Regions from separate parts of the Streptomyces sp. NPDC041814 genome, predicted to be linked through region 1. Evidence: riboswitches for the same ligand, from Rfam matches in the RefSeq annotation. Region 1 holds a riboswitch; each other region holds the start of a gene.
The links. A riboswitch is a leader RNA that binds a small molecule or an ion and turns the genes downstream of it on or off. The one in region 1 is predicted to bind cobalamin.
Positions count from the first base shown of each region.

Region 1 (4,610 bases):
TCGCGCGGCCGCTGGGCGAGCGCGCGGGCGATCTGGACGCGCTGGCGCTCCCCGCCGGACAGCGTGTGCCAGGACTGGTCGCGCCGGGCGGCGAGCCCGGTACGCTCCAGCGCCTCGTCCACCGCCGCCGCGTCCTCGCCCGTCGGGGCGGCCCAGGCGCGGCGGTGCGGGATGCGGCCCAGGCGCACGACGTCCAGGACGCTCAGCTCCTCCTGGGTGACGGCGTGCTGGTCCACGACCGCGACGCGCCGGGCCACCGCGCGGCGCCCGACGGCGGGCAGGGGCGCGCCGTCCAGGGTGACGACGCCCGAGTGCGGGGCGAGGACCCCGGCGAGGACGCGCAGCAGCGTGGACTTCCCGGAGCCGTTGGGGCCGATCAGGCCCACGGTGGTGCCGGGCTCCGGCGCGAGGGTCACGCCGTCCAGGAGGAGGCGGCCGCCGGCTTCCCGGCCGACCCGTTCGGCCCGCAGGCCCCGGGTCGTCGGCCCGGTCACGCGGGCCGCCTGGTGCGGTGGAGGACGGCGACGAACGCGGGCACGCCGATCAGGGCGGTGACGACGCCCACCGGGACCTCCTGGGGGTCGAGGACGGTCCGGGCGAGCGTGTCGACCCAGACGAGGAAGACGGCCCCGGCGAGCGCGGTGACCGGCAGCAGCCTGCGGTGGCCCGAGCCGGTGAGGGCACGGGCGGCGTGCGGCAGGACCAGCCCGACGAAGCCGACGGCCCCGGCCGAGCTGACGAGCGCTGCGGTCAGGAGCGCGGTCGTGCAGAGCAGGACGGTCCGGACGCGTGCGACGTTCACGCCGAGGGCGGCGGCCGCGTCCTGCCCGAAGGCGAAGGCGTCGAGCGTACGGGCGTGGCCCAGGCAGATCAGCAGGCTGACGGCGAGGACGGCGGAGCAGACCCAGACATCGGTCCAGCCGACTCCGCCGAGCGAGCCGAGCAGCCAGAACAGCACCCCGCGGGTCTGCTCGGCGTCGGCGGCGGTCATGACGACGAACGAGGTCAGCGCCGAGAACAGCTGCATCGCCGCGACGCCGGAGAGCACGACCCGGTCGGTGGAGCCGCCCAGGGTGTGGCTGAGCAGCATCACCAGGGCGAAGGAGCAGAGGGCCCCGATGAACGCCCCGGCCGGCAGCGTCACGGCTCCCCCGCCGACGCCGAGCACGACGACCAGGACGGCGCCGGTGGACGCGCCGGAGGAGACGCCGAGGACGAAGGGGTCGGCCAGCGGATTGCGCAGCAGCGACTGCATGACGGTCCCGCAGACCGCGAGGCCTGCCCCGCAGACGGCGGCGAGCAGGGTGCGCGGCATGCGCAGGTTCCAGATGATGCCGTCCCGGATCGGGCTGAGCCGGGCCTCGCCGATGCCGAGGTGGGCGGCGACGGCGGACCAGACGTCCACGACGGAGATCCGGGCCGGTCCGACGGTGACGGCGACCGCGACGGACAGGGCGAGCAGCAGGAGGCCGCCGGTCCACAGGAGGCCGCCGCGCAGCCGGGAGCGTGCGGGCGTCGTCTCCGGGTCCTTCTCGCGCGGAGCGGTGAGCCGGGCGGTGGCCGTCACCCCGCGAGTCCGAGGTCGCGCAGCCCGGCGGCCACCAGTTCGACGCCCTCGACCGTGCGGATGGTCGGGTTCATGGCCTGGCCGCTGAGCAGGACGTAGCGCTTGTGGCGTACGGCGTCCATCCTCTTCGTGACGGGGTTGGACTCCAGGAAGGCGATCTTCCCGGCAGCGCTCTCGGCGGTCTGCGACTTGCGGGTGAGGTCGCCGATGACCAGGACGTCCGGGTTGCGGTCGGCGACGGTCTCCCAGTTGATCTGGGGCCATTCGTCGTGCGTGTCGTCGAAGACGTTCTTCAGGCCGAGCTCCCGGGTGATGATGCCCGGCGCCCCGCAGCAGCCCGCCAGGTAGGGGGACTCGGAGTTGGCGAACCAGTACATGACGGAGGTGCCGGATCCGTCGACGCCGTCGGCGGCCTCACGGATACGGTCGCCGAGCCGTTCGACCAGCTTCTCCCCGCGCTCGGGCACGCCGAACACCCGGGCCAGGTCGCGCACTTCGGCGTAGACGCTGTCCATGGTCAGGGCGCCGCTGCGGACGCCGTCGCCGTCCTTGGTGTTGTCCTTGGCTGTGCAGTCGGCGGGCGAGACATAGGTGGGGACGCCCAGCTTCTCGAACTGTTCGCGCGGGGCGACGCCGCCCTTGGCGAGCGTCGACTCGAAGTCGGCCGCGACGAAGTCCGGCTCCTGGTCGAGGACCTTCTCGGACGAGGGCCGGTTGTCGGCGATCCGCTTCACGCCCGCGTTGGCCTTCTCCAGGCCCTTCATCACGGGGTCGGTCCAGGTGGCGGTGGCGGCCATCCGGTCCTGGAGGCCGAGTGAGAGCAGGATCTCCGTGGTGCCCTGGTCGACGGAGACCGCGCGCCGGGGCGGGGCGTCCACGGTGACGGTGCGCCCGCAGTTCCTGAGCGTGACCGGATAGCCGTCCGTCGGGCCGACGGCGTCGGCCTTCCCGGACGGGGACCCTCCGCAGGCCGTCAGCAGCAGGAGGGCGACGGTGAGCAGAGCGGCGGTACGTATGGGCGGCACGGGGCATACCTCGGCGTCTCTGGGCCCATGCGCGGGGCCCGCTGTACGGTCCGCCGCCCGGTCCCGGGCGGCGGTCGCCAGCAGGTCTTCGGACTCGGGTTCGCTCGGACGGGACGCCTTCCCGGGAGACGCCGGGTCTCCCAGTGGCCGTGGCCCCGCCCGTCCCCCTCACCGCTGCGCGTCAGTTCCGGATTCGCACCGGATTCCCTGACTCCCACGAGGAGTTCGACTGGCTCCGGCACGCTACCACGGGCTTACCCGCAGCTCAGCGCCGCGTCCGGCCGGTCAGGGGCGCTGGAGGGCCACCACCGCGTTGTGCCCGCCGAATCCGAAGGAGTGGCTGACGGCCCGGCTGACCGGCCGCACCAGCGGCACCTTCGTGACGCAGTCGATGTCGAACCCGGGCGCGGGCGCGTCCAGGTTGGCGACCGGCGGGACGACCCCCCGCTGGAGGGTGAGGATCGTCAGCCCCGCCTCGATCGCCCCGGCCGCGCCCATGCAGTGCCCGAGCACGCCCTTGGGGGCGGTGACGGGAGGCCGGTGCCGGTACACCCGGCTGATCAGCGCGGCCTCGGCGGCGTCGTTGCGTACGGTCGCGGTGCCGTGCGCGTTGACGTGCTCCACCTCGTCGGCCCGCCAGCCCGCGTCGCGCAGGGCGGCCTCGGCGGCGGCCCGGGCGACCCGCCCGTCGGGGTGCGGGCTGGTGGGGTGGTGGGCGTCCGTGGTGGCGCCGGTGCCGGCGATCAGGGCCCGGGGTTCGGCGCCCCTGGCCTCCGCGTCGGCGGCGCGTTCCAGCACCATGACGGCGGCCCCTTCGCCCATGACGAGTCCGGCGCGGTCGGCGGCGAAGGGCCGGCTAAGCCGGGAGAGGTCGCCGTCCGCGCGGGCGGCCGCGCCGGACCGGGCGAAGCCGGTCATGGCGATCGGGAAGACGGTCGACTCGGTCGCCCCCGCGATGGCCACGTCGCACTGCCCGGTCGCGAGCAGGTCGCGGGCGACGGACAGCGCGGTGACGCCGGACGAACAGGCCGTGCAGGGGGCCATGCTGGGTCCGGTGGCCCGCATCTCGATCGCGATCTCGGCTGCGGGCATGTTGGGGATGGTCAGCAGGACCCCGGCGGGCGACGTGGCCTCCGGGCCCCGCCGCTCCAGCACCAGCGCCTGGTCGGTGAGGTGCGCGGAGCCCCCGCTGCTGGTGCCGACGACGACCGCGACCCGGCTGCCGTCCCAGCCGGCGGGGTCGAGCCCGGCGTCGGCGACGGCCTCCCGGGCGGCCAGGACCGCGAACTTGACGTACCGGCCCATCCGGAAGGCCGTACGGCGGCCGATCTCGGCGTCCAGGTCGATGCCGTCGACCACGCAGGCGAAGTCGATCGCGCACCCGGCGAGCGCGGGGACGGTGCGGGCCGGGCTCACGGCCGCGCACACCCCCTCCCAGGTGGACTCGGTGTCGTTGCCGACCGGGGTGATCATGCCCAGCCCGGTGACGGCGATGGCCGGTGTCCTCATCGGGCGGCGCCCACCGCCGCGTCGAGGTGCGCCGTGAGCTCGGCGAGGGTGGTCCCCCGGGTGAGGGTGCCCGTGTCCAGCTCGACCCCGGTGGCCTCCCGGAGGACGACGGCGAACTCGGCGGCCGCCAGGGAGTCCATGTCCAGGCTGTCCATCGTGGAGTCCGGGAGGATCTCGGCCACGGGCACCTTGAAGGTACGGCTGAGTACGTCGGTGATGCGGGGGTGGATCGTGCTCATGGTCTTCCTTTCCTCATGCCATCCGGGCGGGGCGTCCGGTGCTTGTGCGCACGGCCCCGACGCCGGAACAACTGAGCAGCGTCGCTCCGGTTACGCCCAGCGGCGAACCGATTCACCAACATCCGGCCGGGGCGCCCCGCACCACCGCGCGAGCAGGGCGACGGTCGTCCAGTAGGCGAGGAGGGCGGCCCCCGCCCCGAGCCCTTGTACGGCGCGTGCCGCGCGGCGCGCCCGTGTACCCCTCACCGGCCGGCCGCCCGGTGCCAGTGG
Region 1 covers NZ_JBVJAM010000002.1:279,178-283,787, reverse strand. The annotation lists gene ACZ6C6_RS06640 (ABC transporter ATP-binding protein) at 1-494, opposite strand, end outside; gene ACZ6C6_RS06635 (FecCD family ABC transporter permease) at 491-1,567, opposite strand; gene ACZ6C6_RS06630 (ABC transporter substrate-binding protein) at 1,564-2,592, opposite strand; cobalamin riboswitch at 2,655-2,841, opposite strand; gene ACZ6C6_RS06625 (beta-ketoacyl-[acyl-carrier-protein] synthase family protein) at 2,878-4,101, opposite strand; gene ACZ6C6_RS06620 (acyl carrier protein) at 4,098-4,340, opposite strand; gene ACZ6C6_RS06615 (acyl-CoA dehydrogenase family protein) at 4,583-4,610, opposite strand, start outside.

Region 2 (4,610 bases), on a different contig from region 1:
GTCGTACGCCTCGTCGAGGGTGGCGCCGTAGGTGACGGTGCCGTGGTTGGCGAGCAGGCAGCCGGTGCGGTCGCGGAGGGCGGTGAGCATGTTCGCGGCAAGTTCGGGGGTGCCGTAGCGGGCGTAGGGGGCGACGCGGACCGTGCCGCCGAGCATCGCGGCGGCGTAGTGCACCGGGGGGACCTCGGTGACGAGAGTGGAGACGGCGGTGGCGTGGACCGCGTGGGTGTGCACGACGGCCCTGGCGTCGGTGTTCCGGTAGACGGCGAGGTGGAGGGGAAGTTCGCTGGTGGGGGCCAGAGCCCCGAAGGTCTGGTTGCCTTCCGGATCGACGCCGGTCAGATCCTCGGGGCCCAGCCGGTCGTACGGCACTCCGCTGGGCGTGACCAGCACCGTGTCGCCGACCCGGAGCGAGACGTTTCCGGAGGTTCCGACGACCAGTCCCTCGGCCGCCGTGCGGCGGGCCGCGGCCATGACCGCCTCCCATCCCCGGGCGATCGCGACGTGCTCTCGGTCACTCATACGAAGATCCTTTCCGGCCCCGCCCCGGGCGCCACCCGGGCACCGTCGCGGAGGTCACCACAGCGCCCTGCTCAGTTCATCTTCCGTTCACTCAAGTTGCCTACGTTCCACGTGCCAATGACGTCGAACGATTGCCTGGGTAAATGGAACACATCACGCTGCTGCTCGCGATAGTGATCGTGACAGCTCTAGTGTTCGATTTCACGAACGGTTTCCACGACACCGCCAACGCGATGGCCACGACCATCTCGACCGGCGCCCTCAAACCCAAGACGGCGGTCGCGATGTCCGCCGTTCTCAATCTGGTCGGCGCGTTCCTGTCCGTGGAGGTCGCCAAGACGATCTCCGGCGGGATCGTCAACGAGGACGGCCTCAGAACCGAGGTCATCTTCGCGGCGCTCGTCGGCGCCATCCTGTGGAATCTTCTGACCTGGCTGGTCGGACTGCCGTCCAGCTCCTCCCACGCACTGTTCGGCGGCCTCATCGGCGCCGCGGTGATGTCCGCCGGCTGGTCGTCGGTCAACGGCGGCACCGTCGTCACCAAGGTGCTGCTGCCCGCCGTCGCCGCACCGATCGTGGCCGGCGTCGCCGCGCTCCTGGCCACCCGCCTCACGTACCGGATCGGCGGGAAGATCCGCAACGACGCCCAGGAGAAGGCGACCGCCAAGGGCTACCGGGCGGGGCAGATCGCCTCGGCCGGGCTCGTCTCGCTCGCCCACGGCACCAACGACGCGCAGAAGACGATGGGCATCATCACCCTGGCCCTGGTCACCGGCGGCGTCCTCTCCCCCGGCTCCAACCCGCCGGTCTGGGTGATCGTGAGCGCCGGTCTCGCCATCGCCATGGGCACCTACCTCGGCGGCTGGCGCATCATCCGCACCATGGGCAGCGGCCTGACCGAGCTGAAGCCCCCGCAGGGCTTCGCCGCCCAGACCAGCGCGGCCACCGTCATCCTGGCCTCCTCGCACCTCGGCTTCTCCCTCTCCACCACGCAGTCCTGCTCCGGGGCCGTGATGGGCGCGGGCCTCGGCCGTGCCGGGGGTGTGGTCCGCTGGTCCACCGCCACCCGGATGTTCGTCGCCTGGGGCCTGACCCTGCCGGCCGCCGGCCTGGTCGGCGCGGGCGCCGAGTTCCTGACGAAGCAGGGCACCTGGGGCGTCGTGGTCGTCGCGGCCCTCCTGGTCGCCGGTTCCGGGGCGATCTGGATGCTCTCCCGCCGCAAGCCCGTCGGCCACGGCGACGTCGCACCCGGCACCGAGGACGCGGCCCCGGCCGAGCCCGCGGGTGTCGTCACCCAGGCCATCGCCGCCGTGAGCCCGCCGCCCACCGTGGCGCACGACCTCGCCGCCACCATTCCGGCGCCCGCCGGTCCCGTCGCCGCCGATCCGGCCCGACCCGCCACGGTCTGACAGACCCCGGTACTCCGGTAAAGGACACCCCGTATGAACATCGACTGGGCAGCTCTGGGCACCGTCTTCGGCGTCTCCCTCGTCGCCACCGTCGCCCTGGTGGGCCTCTTCACGCTCGGCATCGTCGGCCTCTCCAGGCAGCCGGAAACGGCCGCCGAGGGCGGTACGGCGGGCGGATCGGTCCTGCTGGCGCGCGCCGGGGCGTACGTCTGCTTCGGGCTGTGCGCGGCGGCGGTCGCGTACGGCATCTATCTGATCGTCGCCTGACGCCTCACCACCCCATCGGGCCGGACGCACCTCGTGCGCGTCCGGCCCGATGTGCGTCCGCCCACGGCGCGCCGTCGCAGGTCAACGGCGAGTTGACGGGCGTTCGCGGGGCGTGGTGGACTGCCGGAGCCATTACGGCGACAGCAGAGGAAGCCGGTGCGAATCCGGCGCGGTCCCGCCACTGTCACCGGGGAGCGGTCCCCCACCGCACGTCACGGCCCGCGCGAGCGGGCTGGAAGACCGGGGGAATCCGCCGATCCGGAAGCCAGGAGACTCCCTGTCGCCGTCACGTCGAACCAGGGCGCGGACCCTGAGTGAGGACATATCGCCATGCCCGGCTGCCGTGCGCACCTCTTCCCACAGCCCTCGTCGGCGGACTCCGGCACGGCCGGCTGAACCGTGCGTGCCGATCGCATCTACGCGTACGGCGCCACCGCCGGCCTGATCGGCGACCTGCTGCTCGGTGACCCTCGCAGGGGGCACCCGGTCGCCGCCTTCGGGCGGGCCGCCGCGGCCGTCGAGGACCGGCTCTGGCGCGACCACCGCGGCCGGGGCGCCCTGCACACCCTGATCTGCGCCGGGGGCGCCGCCGGGAGCGCCGCGCTCGCCGCCCGCGCCCTGCGCCGCCACCCCGCCGCGTCCGTGGCCCTGACCGCCGCCGCCACCTGGTCCGTCGTCGGCGGTACGTCGCTGGGGCGGGAGGCCCGGGCCATCGGCGGGGCGCTCGCCGCGGGCGACATCGAGTCGGCCCGGGAGCGGCTGCCGCACCTGTGCGGGCGCGACCCGCGGGCGCTGGACGGCCCCGGGATCGCGCGGGCCGTGGTCGAGTCCGTCGCCGAGAACACCTCGGACGCCGTGGTCGGTGCCCTCGTCTGGGGCGCCCTCGCAGGTGTCCCCGGGCTCGTCGGCTTCCGCGCCGCCAACACGCTCGACGCGATGGTCGGCCACAAGTCGCCCCGCCACCTGAGGTACGGCTGGGCCTCTGCCCGGCTCGACGACCTCGCGGGCTGGCCCGGCGCCCGGCTCACCGCCGTGCTCGCCGTGGCCTCCGGCGGCCGTCCCCGGGAGGCGGTACGGGCCTGGCGGGCGGACGCCGCGAAGCACCCGAGCCCCAACGCGGGGCCCGTGGAGGCCGCGTTCGCCGGGGCGCTCGGCGTACGGCTGGGCGGGACCCTGGCGTACGGCGGGCGCGTCGAGCACCGGCCCGTGCTCAACGGGGAGGCCGGGCGGGCGGTGGAGACCGGGGACATCGAGCGCGCCGTGCGCCTGTCGCGCCGGGTGGGCGTGCTCGCCCTCGGCGTCACCGTGGCCGCCCGGCTGGGCGCGGCGGCCCTCGCGCGCCGGGCCCGGAGACCTCACGGATCCCGTACTGCTGGACGGAGAGCGATATGAGCGGCGGACTGCTGGTCGCCGGGACCACATCGGACGCGGGCAAGAGCGTCGTCACGGCGGGCATCTGCCGCTGGCTGGTGCGCCGGGGGGTGAAGGTCGCCCCGTTCAAGGCGCAGAACATGTCGCTGAACTCCTTCGTCACCCGCGAGGGCGCCGAGATCGGCCGGGCCCAGGCGATGCAGGCCCAGGCCGCCCGCGTCGAGCCGACCGCCCTGATGAACCCGGTGCTGCTCAAGCCCGGCGGCGACCGCTCCAGCCAGGTCGTCCTGATGGGGCGGCCGGTCGGCGAGATGAGCGCCCGCGGCTACCACGGCGGGCGGCAGGAGCGCCTGCTGTCCACCGTCACGGACTGCCTGGAGCAGTTGCGGAGCACGTACGACGCGGTGATCTGCGAGGGCGCGGGCTCGCCCGCCGAGATCAATCTGCGCCGCACGGACATCGTGAACATGGGCATCGCCCGGGCCGCGCGCTTCCCGGTCATGGTGGTCGGGGACATCGACCGCGGCGGGGTGTTCGCCTCGTTCTTCGGGACGACCGCGCTGCTCGCGCCGGAGGACCAGGAGCTGATCGCGGGATATCTGGTCAACAAGTTCCGGGGCGACGTCTCACTGCTGGAGCCGGGGCTCGACATGCTGCGCGATCTGACGGGCCGTCCCACGTACGGGGTGCTGCCCTTCGCGCACGGGCTCGGCATCGACGAGGAGGACGGCCTCAGGGTGTCGCTGCGCGGCACCGTGCGCGAGTCGACGGTCGCGCCGCCGCACGGCGAGGACGTCCTGCGCGTCGCCGTGTGCGCGATCCCGCTGATGTCGAACTTCACCGATGTGGACGCGCTGGCCGCCGAACCGGGCGTCGTCGTCCGCTTCGTGGACCGGCCCGAGGAGCTGGCCGACGCCGACCTCGTCATCGTGCCGGGCACCCGGGGCACCGTGAAGGCGCTCGCCTGGCTGCGCGAGCGCGGGCTCGCCGGGGCGCTGCGGCGGCGCGCCGCCGAGGGGCGGCCGGTGCTCGGCATCTGCG
Region 2 covers NZ_JBVJAM010000001.1:52,766-57,375, forward strand. The annotation lists gene ACZ6C6_RS00275 (class II aldolase/adducin family protein) at 1-522, opposite strand, end outside; gene ACZ6C6_RS00280 (inorganic phosphate transporter) at 666-1,931, shown strand; gene ACZ6C6_RS00285 (hypothetical protein) at 1,965-2,198, shown strand; cobalamin riboswitch at 2,346-2,473, shown strand; gene ACZ6C6_RS00290 (cobalamin biosynthesis protein) at 2,598-3,590, shown strand; gene ACZ6C6_RS00295 (cobyric acid synthase) at 3,587-4,610, shown strand, end outside.
Region 2: it holds a riboswitch for cobalamin, as region 1 does, so the genes downstream of both, ACZ6C6_RS00290 (cobalamin biosynthesis protein) here and ACZ6C6_RS06630 (ABC transporter substrate-binding protein) in region 1, are expected to answer to the same signal.

Region 3 (4,610 bases), on a different contig from region 1:
CGCGACAGATACAGCCGGGCCTCGGGGGAGTTGATGTGCTTGTACAGGGTCAGCACCAGGTTGTTCGCGACGATCGAGTCACCCGTCGCGAAGAACGCGACCAGCCGCCCGATCAGGTGCTGCTCGGCGGGCGTCATCCTGGCGAGGTCCGGCACGTCCGAGTGGAGGTCAACCTCCTCCACGTGCCAGGTGTTCTTGATCGCGTCCCGGTAGCGCTCGTAGAAGTCCGGGTAGCGCATGGGCCGCATGGTCAGTTCGAAGCCCGGGTCGAGCAGGTTCTGTTCGGTGGGGGTGGTGCTCATTACTGGCATGCCTCGCAGGACTCGGGGTTTTCCAGGGAGCAGGCGATGGCCTCCGCGTCGGGCGCCTGCGCCTGCTGTACGGGGACGGTCGCGGCGGCCGACGCGGCCCGGGCGATCCGGGTGGCCGGACGCGACCGCAGGTAGTACGTCGTCTTCAGGCCCTGCTTCCAGGCGTACGCGTACATCGAGGAGAGCTTGCCGATCGTCGGCGTCTCCAGGAACAGGTTGAGCGACTGGCTCTGGTCGAGGAACGGCGTACGGGCCGCCGCCATGTCGATCAGGCCGCGCTGCGGGATCTCCCACGCGGTGCGGTACAGCGCCCGCACGTCCGCCGGGATCCACGCGAAGCCCTGCACCGAGCCGTTCGACTCGCGCAGCGCCTCACGCGTCCGCGCGTCCCACACGCCGAGCCGCTTCAGCTCGTCCACCAGGTAGCCGTTGACCTGGAGGAACTCACCGCTCAGGGTCTCCCGCTTGAAGAGGTTGGAGACCTGGGGCTCGATGCACTCGTAGACCCCCGCGATCGAGGCGATCGTCGCGGTCGGGGCGATGGCCAGGAGCAGCGAGTTGCGCATCCCGCTCCTCGCGATCCGGGCCCGCAGGGCATCCCAGCGCTCCGGCCAGTTCAGCTCCACGTCGTAGTGGTCCGGGTGCAGCACCCCGCGCGCGGCCCGGGTCTCGGACCAGGCGGGCAGCGGACCCAGGGGGGTCCCCCCTGCACCGGAGCCTGTCGAAGGTGTTTGGGGGCGCTCCGCGAGGGCGCAGGACGCCTCGTACGCGGCGAGCATGACGCGCTCGGCGATCTTCGTGGAGAGCGCGCGGGCCTCGGGCGAGTCGAAGGGCAGCCGCAGCTGGAAGAAGACGTCCTGGAGGCCCATCGCGCCCAGGCCCACCGGCCGCCAGCGGGCGTTGGACCGGCCGGCCTGCTCGGTCGGGTAGAAGTTGATGTCCACCACGCGGTCGAGGAAGGTCACCGCGGTGCGCACGGTGGCGTCCAGCCGCTCCCAGTCGATCGAGGAGCCCTTGACGAACGCGCCGAGGTTGACCGAACCGAGGTTGCAGACGGCCGTCTCGCCGTCGTCGGTGACCTCCAGGATCTCGGTGCACAGGTTCGAGGAGTGCACGACCCTGCCCGGCTCGGCGGTCTGGTTCGCGGTGCGGTTGGAGGCGTCCTTGAACGTCATCCAGCCCTGACCGGTCTGCGCCAGGGTCCGCATCATCCGGCCGTACAGCTCGCGGGCCGGCATGGTCTTGCGGGCCAGGCCCTTCGCCTCGGCGGCCCGGTACGCGGCGTCGAACGCGTCGCCCCACAGGTCGACCAGCTCCGGCACGTCCGCCGGGGAGAACAGCGACCAGGCGGCGTCCGCGTCGACGCGGCGCATGAACTCGTCCGGGATCCAGTGCGCCAGGTTCAGGTTGTGCGTGCGCCGCTGGTCCTCGCCCGTGTTGTCGCGGAGCTCCAGGAACTCCTCGATGTCCGCGTGCCAGGTCTCCAGGTAGACCGCGGCGGCACCCTTGCGGCGGCCGCCCTGGTTCACGGCGGCCACGGAGGCGTCCAGCGTCTTGAGGAACGGCACGATGCCGTTGGAATGCCCGTTGGTGCCCCGGATCAGCGAGCCCCGGGCGCGGATGCGGGAGTACGAGAGGCCGATGCCGCCCGCGTGCTTCGACAGGCGGGCCACCTGGTGGTAGCGGTCGTAGATCGAGTCCAGCTCGTCCAGCGGCGAGTCGAGCAGGTAGCAGGACGACATCTGCGGGTGGCGGGTGCCGGAGTTGAAGAGCGTCGGCGAGGACGGCAGGTAGTCCAGCCGGCTCATCAGCCCGTACAGCGCCGCGACCTCGTCCAGCGCCCGCTCGGAGGTGTCCTCGGCGAGCCCGGCGGCGACCCGGAGCATGAAGTGCTGGGGGGTCTCGATGACCTGGCGCGTGATCGGGTGGCGCAGCAGGTAGCGGCTGTGCAGGGTACGCAGCCCGAAGTACCCGAAGCGGTCGTCGGCCCCGTCCGCGAGCGACCGCTCGACCAGGGCGTCCAGGGCGGTCGCGTGGAGCGTGACGAACTCGGCGGTCCGGTCCGCGATCAGGCCCTCGCGGTGGCCCACGGCGACCGAGGCGGCGAACGAGGTGGCACCCTGTCCGGCGGCCTCGTCCGCGATGGACCGGGTGAGCAGCCGGGCGGCGAGGCGGGAGTAGGCCGGGTCCTCGGAGATGAGGCCCGCCGCGGCCTCGGTGGCCAGCGAGCGCAGCTCCGCCTCGTCCGACCGGGCGTTGCGGCCGCGCAGCGCGGCGGCGGCGACGCGGCCGGGGTCGGTGTCGGGCAGGTCCGCGGTGAGGTCGGTCAGGGTCCGCAGCAGTGCGGTGCCCGGTCCGTCGCTCGTGGTTCCCGTTGATGCGGCCGCTGAAGCCGGATCGGCTGGCGCGATGGTCACGTGGTGCTCTCCCTCGCTCGGCTCTGGGCCGGCGGGGAGCGGGGGCAGCCGGGCAGGAGGGGCCCGGGCGGGGCGGCACTCCGTGCGGCGTCCACCGGCCCATCCCACGAGGCCCGGACGTCTGGGCATCCGGTTCGGTCGAGCCGGATGCGCCGTCGGCAGGTCCTCGGACTTGTCGGGTGTGCCGAAGCACACCGAAACACCGTTGCGGGACAGTTCCGGATTCACACCGGATTCCCCTGCGGCGACAGCGAGCATGAGCATACATGTGGGGGCCGCCCTGCCGGGCAGCCCCCACATGTTGTGTCGCGTGGCGTCAAGGTGTGCGGTCAGTGACCGCCGGGTGCTCCCGCCGTGGCCGGCGGCAGCTTCTCCTGGACGCCCGGGTCGCCCGCGTCCGCGGTGTAGTCGCCGGGGGAGGTCTCGTCGGTCCCGACGGGGGCCTTGACCGCGTTCAGGACGAAGGTGAGGACGACGACGACCACGACGTTCAGCACGAACGCGGTGAGGCCGATGTAGCCGATCTCGCCGAGGCCCGGGATCTCCTTGGAGGACCCGCCGAAGTGCTTCTGCGTCGGGCTCGCGACCCCGTACGCGGCAGCCGTGCCGTAGATCATGCCGACCGCCCAGCCGGCGATGAGCGCCCAGCGGTGGAACCACCGGGTGAACAGGCCGCCGACCAGGGCCGGCATGGTCTGGAGGATCCAGATCCCGCCCAGCAGCTGGAAGTTGATCGCGACGGTCTTGTCCATGGTGAGGACGAAGGCGAGCGCGCCGACCTTGACCAGCAGCGAGACCAGCTTGGAGACCTTGGTCTCCTGCTCGGGCGTCGCGTCCGGCTTCAGGAAGTCCTTGTAGATGTTGCGCGTGAACAGGTTCGCCGCGGCGATGGACATGATCGCGGCCGGCACCAGGGCGCCGATGCCGATCGCGGCGAAGGCCACCCCGGCGAACCAGTCGGGGAACATGTTCTCGAAGAGCTGCGGGATGGCCAGCTGGCCGTTGTCCACCTTGACGCCGGCGGCGATCGCCATGAAGCCGAGCAGCGCGAGCAGGCCCAGCATCAGCGAATACAGCGGCAGGATCGTGGTGTTGCGGCGGATCACCTCACGGCTGCGGCTGGAGAGCGTCGCCGTGATCGAGTGCGGGTACATGAACAGCGCCAGCGCGGAGCCGAGTGCCAGCGTGGCGTAACCCCAGTGCCCGGCCTCGGGCGGTGCGAGTCCGCCCGCGCCCGCCTTGGTGAACTTGTCCTGGGCGGAGGCGAAGATGTCGTCGAAGCCGCCCAGCTTGATCGGGATGTAGATGATCGCGACGGCGATGACCAGGTAGATCAGCCCGTCCTTGACGAACGCGATCAGCGCGGGCGCCCGCAGCCCCGACGAGTAGGTGTACGCGGCGAGCACCGCGAACGCGATCAGCAGCGGCAGGTCCTTGACGAACCAGTTGGTGTTCTCGCCGCCCCCGACGCCCATCACGTCCAGCACCGCCTGGATGCCGACGAGTTGGAGCGCGATGTACGGCATGGTGGCGAGGATTCCGGTGACCGCGACGGCCAGCGACAGCCCCTTCGAGCCGAACCGGCCGCGGACGAAGTCCGAGGTGGTGACGTACCCGTGCTTGTGCGAGACCGACCACAGGCGCGGCAGGAAGGTGAAGATCAGCGGGTACACCAGGATGGTGTAGGGCACGGCGAAGAAGCCGGACGCGCCCGCCGCGTAGATCGCCGCGGGGACGGCGACGAAGGTGTACGCGGTGTAGAGGTCGCCGCCGAGCAGGAACCAGGTGACCCAGGTGCCGAACGACCGGCCGCCCAGGCCCCATTCGTCGAGCGTGGCCTCGTTCTCGGCCTTGCGCCAGCGGGCGGCCAGGAAGCCCATGA
Region 3 covers NZ_JBVJAM010000003.1:357,943-362,552, reverse strand. The annotation lists gene ACZ6C6_RS11280 (ribonucleotide-diphosphate reductase subunit beta) at 1-302, opposite strand, end outside; gene ACZ6C6_RS11275 (ribonucleoside-diphosphate reductase subunit alpha) at 302-2,728, opposite strand; cobalamin riboswitch at 2,869-2,992, opposite strand; gene mctP (monocarboxylate uptake permease MctP) at 3,058-4,610, opposite strand, start outside.
Region 3: it holds a riboswitch for cobalamin, as region 1 does, so the genes downstream of both, ACZ6C6_RS11275 (ribonucleoside-diphosphate reductase subunit alpha) here and ACZ6C6_RS06630 (ABC transporter substrate-binding protein) in region 1, are expected to answer to the same signal.

Region 4 (4,610 bases), on a different contig from region 1:
GGTGGTCGCGCTCCAGGCCCAGCAGCCGGCCTCGCCCTACATCGCCCTGTGGAACCGGCTCTCGGGCTTCGCCCCGGAGGCGCTCGACGCGGCTTTCGCGGAGCGGTCGGTGGTGAAGGCGACGCTCATGCGGATCACGCTGCACGCGGTGCACGCCGAGGACTACCCGGCGTTCCGGGCGGCGATGCAGCCGGTGCTGTACGGCTCGCGGCTGGGTTCCCGGTTCACCGCGTCCGGGCTCACCCCGGCCGACGGCGAGGAGCTGGTCGCGGAGGTCGTGGAGTTCGCCCGTACACCGAGGACGTCGGCGGAGATCCAGGCGTGGCTGGCGGAGCGGTTCGGGGCGGAGCGCAAGGACGCGGTGTGGTGGGGCATGAAGAACTACGCGCCGCTCCATCACGTCCCGGCCGGTCCGCCGTGGTCCTTCGGCACGCGTGCCACGTTCATCGCGGCGGGCGAGGGCCCCGCACCCCGGGGCCGGGAGGTGGACCGGGCGGCGCTGCGCACGCTGATCCTGCGGTACCTGGCCGGGTTCGGCCCGGCGTCGGTCGCGGACGTGGCGCAGTTCTCGATGGTGGGGCGGGCGCCGGTCCGGGCGGAGCTGGCGGCCCTGGCGGACGAGGTGGAGCGGCTTCGGGGGCCGGGCGGTGAGGTGCTGTTCGACCTCCCGGGCGCCTCCCGGCCGGACGCCGACACACCGGCCCCGTCCAGGCTCATGGCGATGTGGGACTCCACGCTGCTGGCCTATGCGGACCGGGACCGGGTGATACCGCCGGAGTACCGCCCGCTGGTGATCCGGCGCAACGGGGACGTGCTGCCGACCCTGCTGGTGGACGGCTTCGTCGCGGGCGTGTGGCGGCCGACGGCCGAGGGGGTCGAGGCCACGGCGTTCCGTCCGCTGCCGCCCGCCGTCTGGGACGGACTCGCCGCGGAGGCGGATGCGTTGACCGCGTTCCTCGGCGCCCGTGAGCGGGTGGTCTACAACCGCTACCACCACTGGTGGGCGAAGCTCCCGGACGCGGATGTGCGGATGCTCTAGGGAGTGCCGGGCGGCGGGTGCGGGGCGCGGAAGGTGAAGGCGTCGGGGGTGTCGCCCTTCGCACGGAGCAGGGCGACCCGGTCCATCGCTTCCTGGACGCTCGGGCGGTGGCCGGCCGGGACCCACCACAGGGCCATGTGGTGCTCGGCCAGTCGCTCGAACCACTCGCGGCGGCGGGCCATGACCCTCAGGTGATCGCTGCGGTACACGTACGCCTTCAGCGCGTCGACCGATTCCCAGACCGAGCAGTTGAACAGGAGGAGCGGGTCCCCGTCCTCGGGGCGCAGGCCCGTCGCGTCGGTCCCGCCGTCGTCCACCATCCGCCAGACGAAGCCGGGGGCGCGGTCGGCGAGGGCGTTGATCTCGGTGAGCTGCGCGACGAAGTCGGCGAGCTGGGGGCTGTCGAGCGGGGCGAGGATGCGCCCGACGTTGACCTGGGCAAGGTGGAAGTCGTTCACGGGCCAAGCATGGCCGGGTGAACCTTCTAAAGTCAACGGATTCTTTTTTAGACTTCGGCGGCCGCCTCGGGGCCCTCGATCGCGACGCAACAGCCTTCGGGCAGCGGCTCCATGGCCGCCTTCCAGCCCTCGGGGAGCAGTCCTTCGATGCCGGCGAGGTTCATCCCGCAGACCAGGGCCGGGAATTGCTCGGCCAGCGCGTGGAACGGGCAGTTGTTGAGGCGGAGTTTCCCGCAGTCCCAGTACGGCTCGTAGCCGCGCTCGCGCAACGTGTGGACGGGGTCCGCCGCACCCGCCGCCTCCCCGGCCGCGCGCGCCGCCGCCTGCAACTCGTTGTCGAGCCCGGCGCGTTCGACCACCTCGGCGAGCAACTGGCTCACGGTGTCGTACGAACGCGGCGGTACGGACACGGCGTGCTCGCCGGCCGCCCGCCGGTACAGCTTGGAGGGCCGCCCGGCGCCGGGGCCGGTCCGGCCGGAGAGCCGCCGGAACGTGGTGTCCAGGAGCCCGGCGTCCACGAGCTTGTCCAGGTGGAACGCGGCCACGGCCCGCGTCACCCCGACCGCGTCCGCCGCGGCGTCCCGCGTGACGTCGCCCTGGGCGGCGGCCACGTGTCGGTACAGCCCACGGCGCACGGGGTCCCCGAGGACCGCCAGCGCGTCGAGGGCGGCGTCGTCACTGCTCACGGGCCCGAGTCTAGGCGGTGGCGTTTTCAGCCCCTGCGGCGCTTGAGCAGCGGGGTCCGGGGCGGCGCCCCGTTCGGGAAGGGGCGGGGAGGGGGACAAACCCCGCCCGCTAGACTGGCCGCGTCGTCACTATGCCCGTTCAGGGGGAAGCCGGTGCGAATCCGGCACTGACCCGCAGCCGTAAACCGCCGCGAGGCGAAAGTCGGAATGCCCTGCCCGAGTCGTGACCCGCTCACGCCGCCGGAACCCCGGCGGCCCGCCCCGTCGAGGAATACGGAGCCGGAGCCTGGTGCCGTGTGTGCCGTGCCCGGCCCCCAGGAGAGGCACCGCCCGCCATGACCGCACGCCGCAGCGCCACCGCGCTCGCCGTCACCGCCGCCGCGCTCTGCGCGGCCGCCGCCCCGGCCGCCGTCGCCGCGCCGTCGCCCTCTCCCTCGGCCGCCCTGCCCTCCGGGCTCTACGGCACCGGCGACCCGACGTACGACGGGGTGTGGCGGCAGTCTCTCGCCTTCCTCGCGCAGCAGGCCACCGGTGTGACTCCGGCCACGAAGGCCGTCGACTGGCTGACCGGCCAGCAGTGCGACAGCGGAGCCTTCCCCGCGTACCGTCCGGACGCCTCCGCGCCCTGCACCGACAAGACGGTGGTCGACACCAACGCGACGGCCGCCGCCGCCCAGGCGCTGCGCGCGATCGGCGGCCACCAGGACGCCGTCGCGAACGCGGTCAGCTGGCTGAAGTCCGTCCAGAACGAGGACGGCGGCTGGGGCTACACCGCCGGCAGCCCGAGCGACGCGAACTCCACGTCCATCGTGATCGGCACCCTCGCCCGGGCCGGCGAGAAGCTGGGCGACGTGACGACGCACGGCGGCAGGACCCCGTACGCCGCGCTGCTGACGTTCTCCATCCCCTGCGGCGGCAAGGACGGCGGCGCCTTCGCCTACCAGCCCGACAAGTCCGGCAAGCTCGCCGCCAACGGTGACGCCACCGCCGCCGGTGTCCTCGGCGCGCTCGGCAAGGGCCTGGTCGTCTCCGACAACGCGGCCGTGAAGGACCCCGCCTGCCACAAGGGCTCCCCGCTCGAACCGGAGCAGGCCGCGCAGAACGGCGCCTCCTACCTCACGACCGCCCTCGCGAAGAACGGCCACCTGGACCTGCCGAAGATGCCCGGCGCGGAGGACAGCGCCCCGCAGCCCGACTTCGGCAACACCGCCGACGCCGTCGTCGCCCTGTCCGCCGCCGGGCACAAGGACAAGGCGGCCGGTTCGGTCGCCTGGCTGAAGAAGAACTCCGCCGCCTGGGCGAAGCAGAGCGGCCCCGCCGCCTACGCCCAGCTGATCCTGGCCGCCCACGCGACCGGGGCCGACGTCCACGACTTCGGCGGCGCCGACCTCGTCGCCCAGCTGAACGCCACCGGCCCCGAACCGGCCGCCGTGAAGAAGCCCGAGCCGACGGCCACGGAGGACGAGGAGAAGAAGGACAGCGGCGACGGCGACGGCATCGGCGGCGTCTGGTGGTTCGTCGGCATCGGCCTCGCGGTCGGCGCGGGCGCCGGCTTCCTGATCAGCGGCCGCCGCAAGAACCAGCAGCTGTGAGCCGCGTCGCACGAGCCGCCGCGCTCCTGGTCGTCGGCGCCGTCCTGGCGCTGCTCGGCGCGGGCACGGCGCAGGCGGCGGGCTACCGCTACTGGTCGTTCTGGGAGGGCTCCGCGAGCGGCTGGTCGTACGCCACCCAGGGGCCGTCGCTCGTCCGGCCCGAGGACGGGTCGGTGCAGGGCTTCCGCTTCTCGGTGAGCGCCGACTCCCAGGACGCCTCCAAGCCGCGCGGCACCCCCGACTTCGCGAAGATCTGCGCGGACACCCCGGCGAAGGACGGCAGCAAGCGCGTCGCCGTCGTCATCGACCCGGGTACCGCGTCCGACGCGCCGGACGGGGAGACCCCGCCCCCGCCGCGTACCGCCTGCGCGCGGGTCGCGGAGGACGCGAGCAGCGCGGAGGCCCTGGCGGCGGTCGCCAAGCCGCTGCGCTACGACGCGAGCGCGATGCTCTGCGCGATCTCCGGATACCCGGCCACGGGCTGCGGCGAGCAGGTCTCCGGCCCCGCGACGGGCGGCGCGGACGGCGGCGGTTCGAACGGCGGCGGCGCGGACGGCGGCAGCAAGGCACCCGCATCGGCCGCCGCGTCCGACGCCGCCTCCACCGGCGGCCACGGCGACGACGGCGGCCCGTCCGCGGGCGTCCTCGTCGGGATCGGCGCCGTGCTGCTCCTCGGCATCGCCGCAGTCGCGCAGGCCCGCCGCCGCCGCGGATGACCGGCTCGACGGCCGGCCGCGCGGAGACCACCGCGGACCGGCTCCCCGCCTGGCGCGCCCCCGCCGCGACCCGCTCCAACGCGGTGCCGGCCGGGGCGTGGTGGCTGTGGGCGCTGGGC
Region 4 covers NZ_JBVJAM010000001.1:619,182-623,791, forward strand. The annotation lists gene ACZ6C6_RS02800 (winged helix DNA-binding domain-containing protein) at 1-1,039, shown strand, start outside; gene ACZ6C6_RS02805 (DUF3291 domain-containing protein) at 1,036-1,497, opposite strand; gene ACZ6C6_RS02810 (helix-turn-helix transcriptional regulator) at 1,545-2,183, opposite strand; cobalamin riboswitch at 2,282-2,417, shown strand; gene ACZ6C6_RS02815 (prenyltransferase/squalene oxidase repeat-containing protein) at 2,519-3,775, shown strand; gene ACZ6C6_RS02820 (SCO2322 family protein) at 3,772-4,491, shown strand; gene ACZ6C6_RS02825 (energy-coupling factor transporter transmembrane protein EcfT) at 4,488-4,610, shown strand, end outside.
Region 4: it holds a riboswitch for cobalamin, as region 1 does, so the genes downstream of both, ACZ6C6_RS02815 (prenyltransferase/squalene oxidase repeat-containing protein) here and ACZ6C6_RS06630 (ABC transporter substrate-binding protein) in region 1, are expected to answer to the same signal.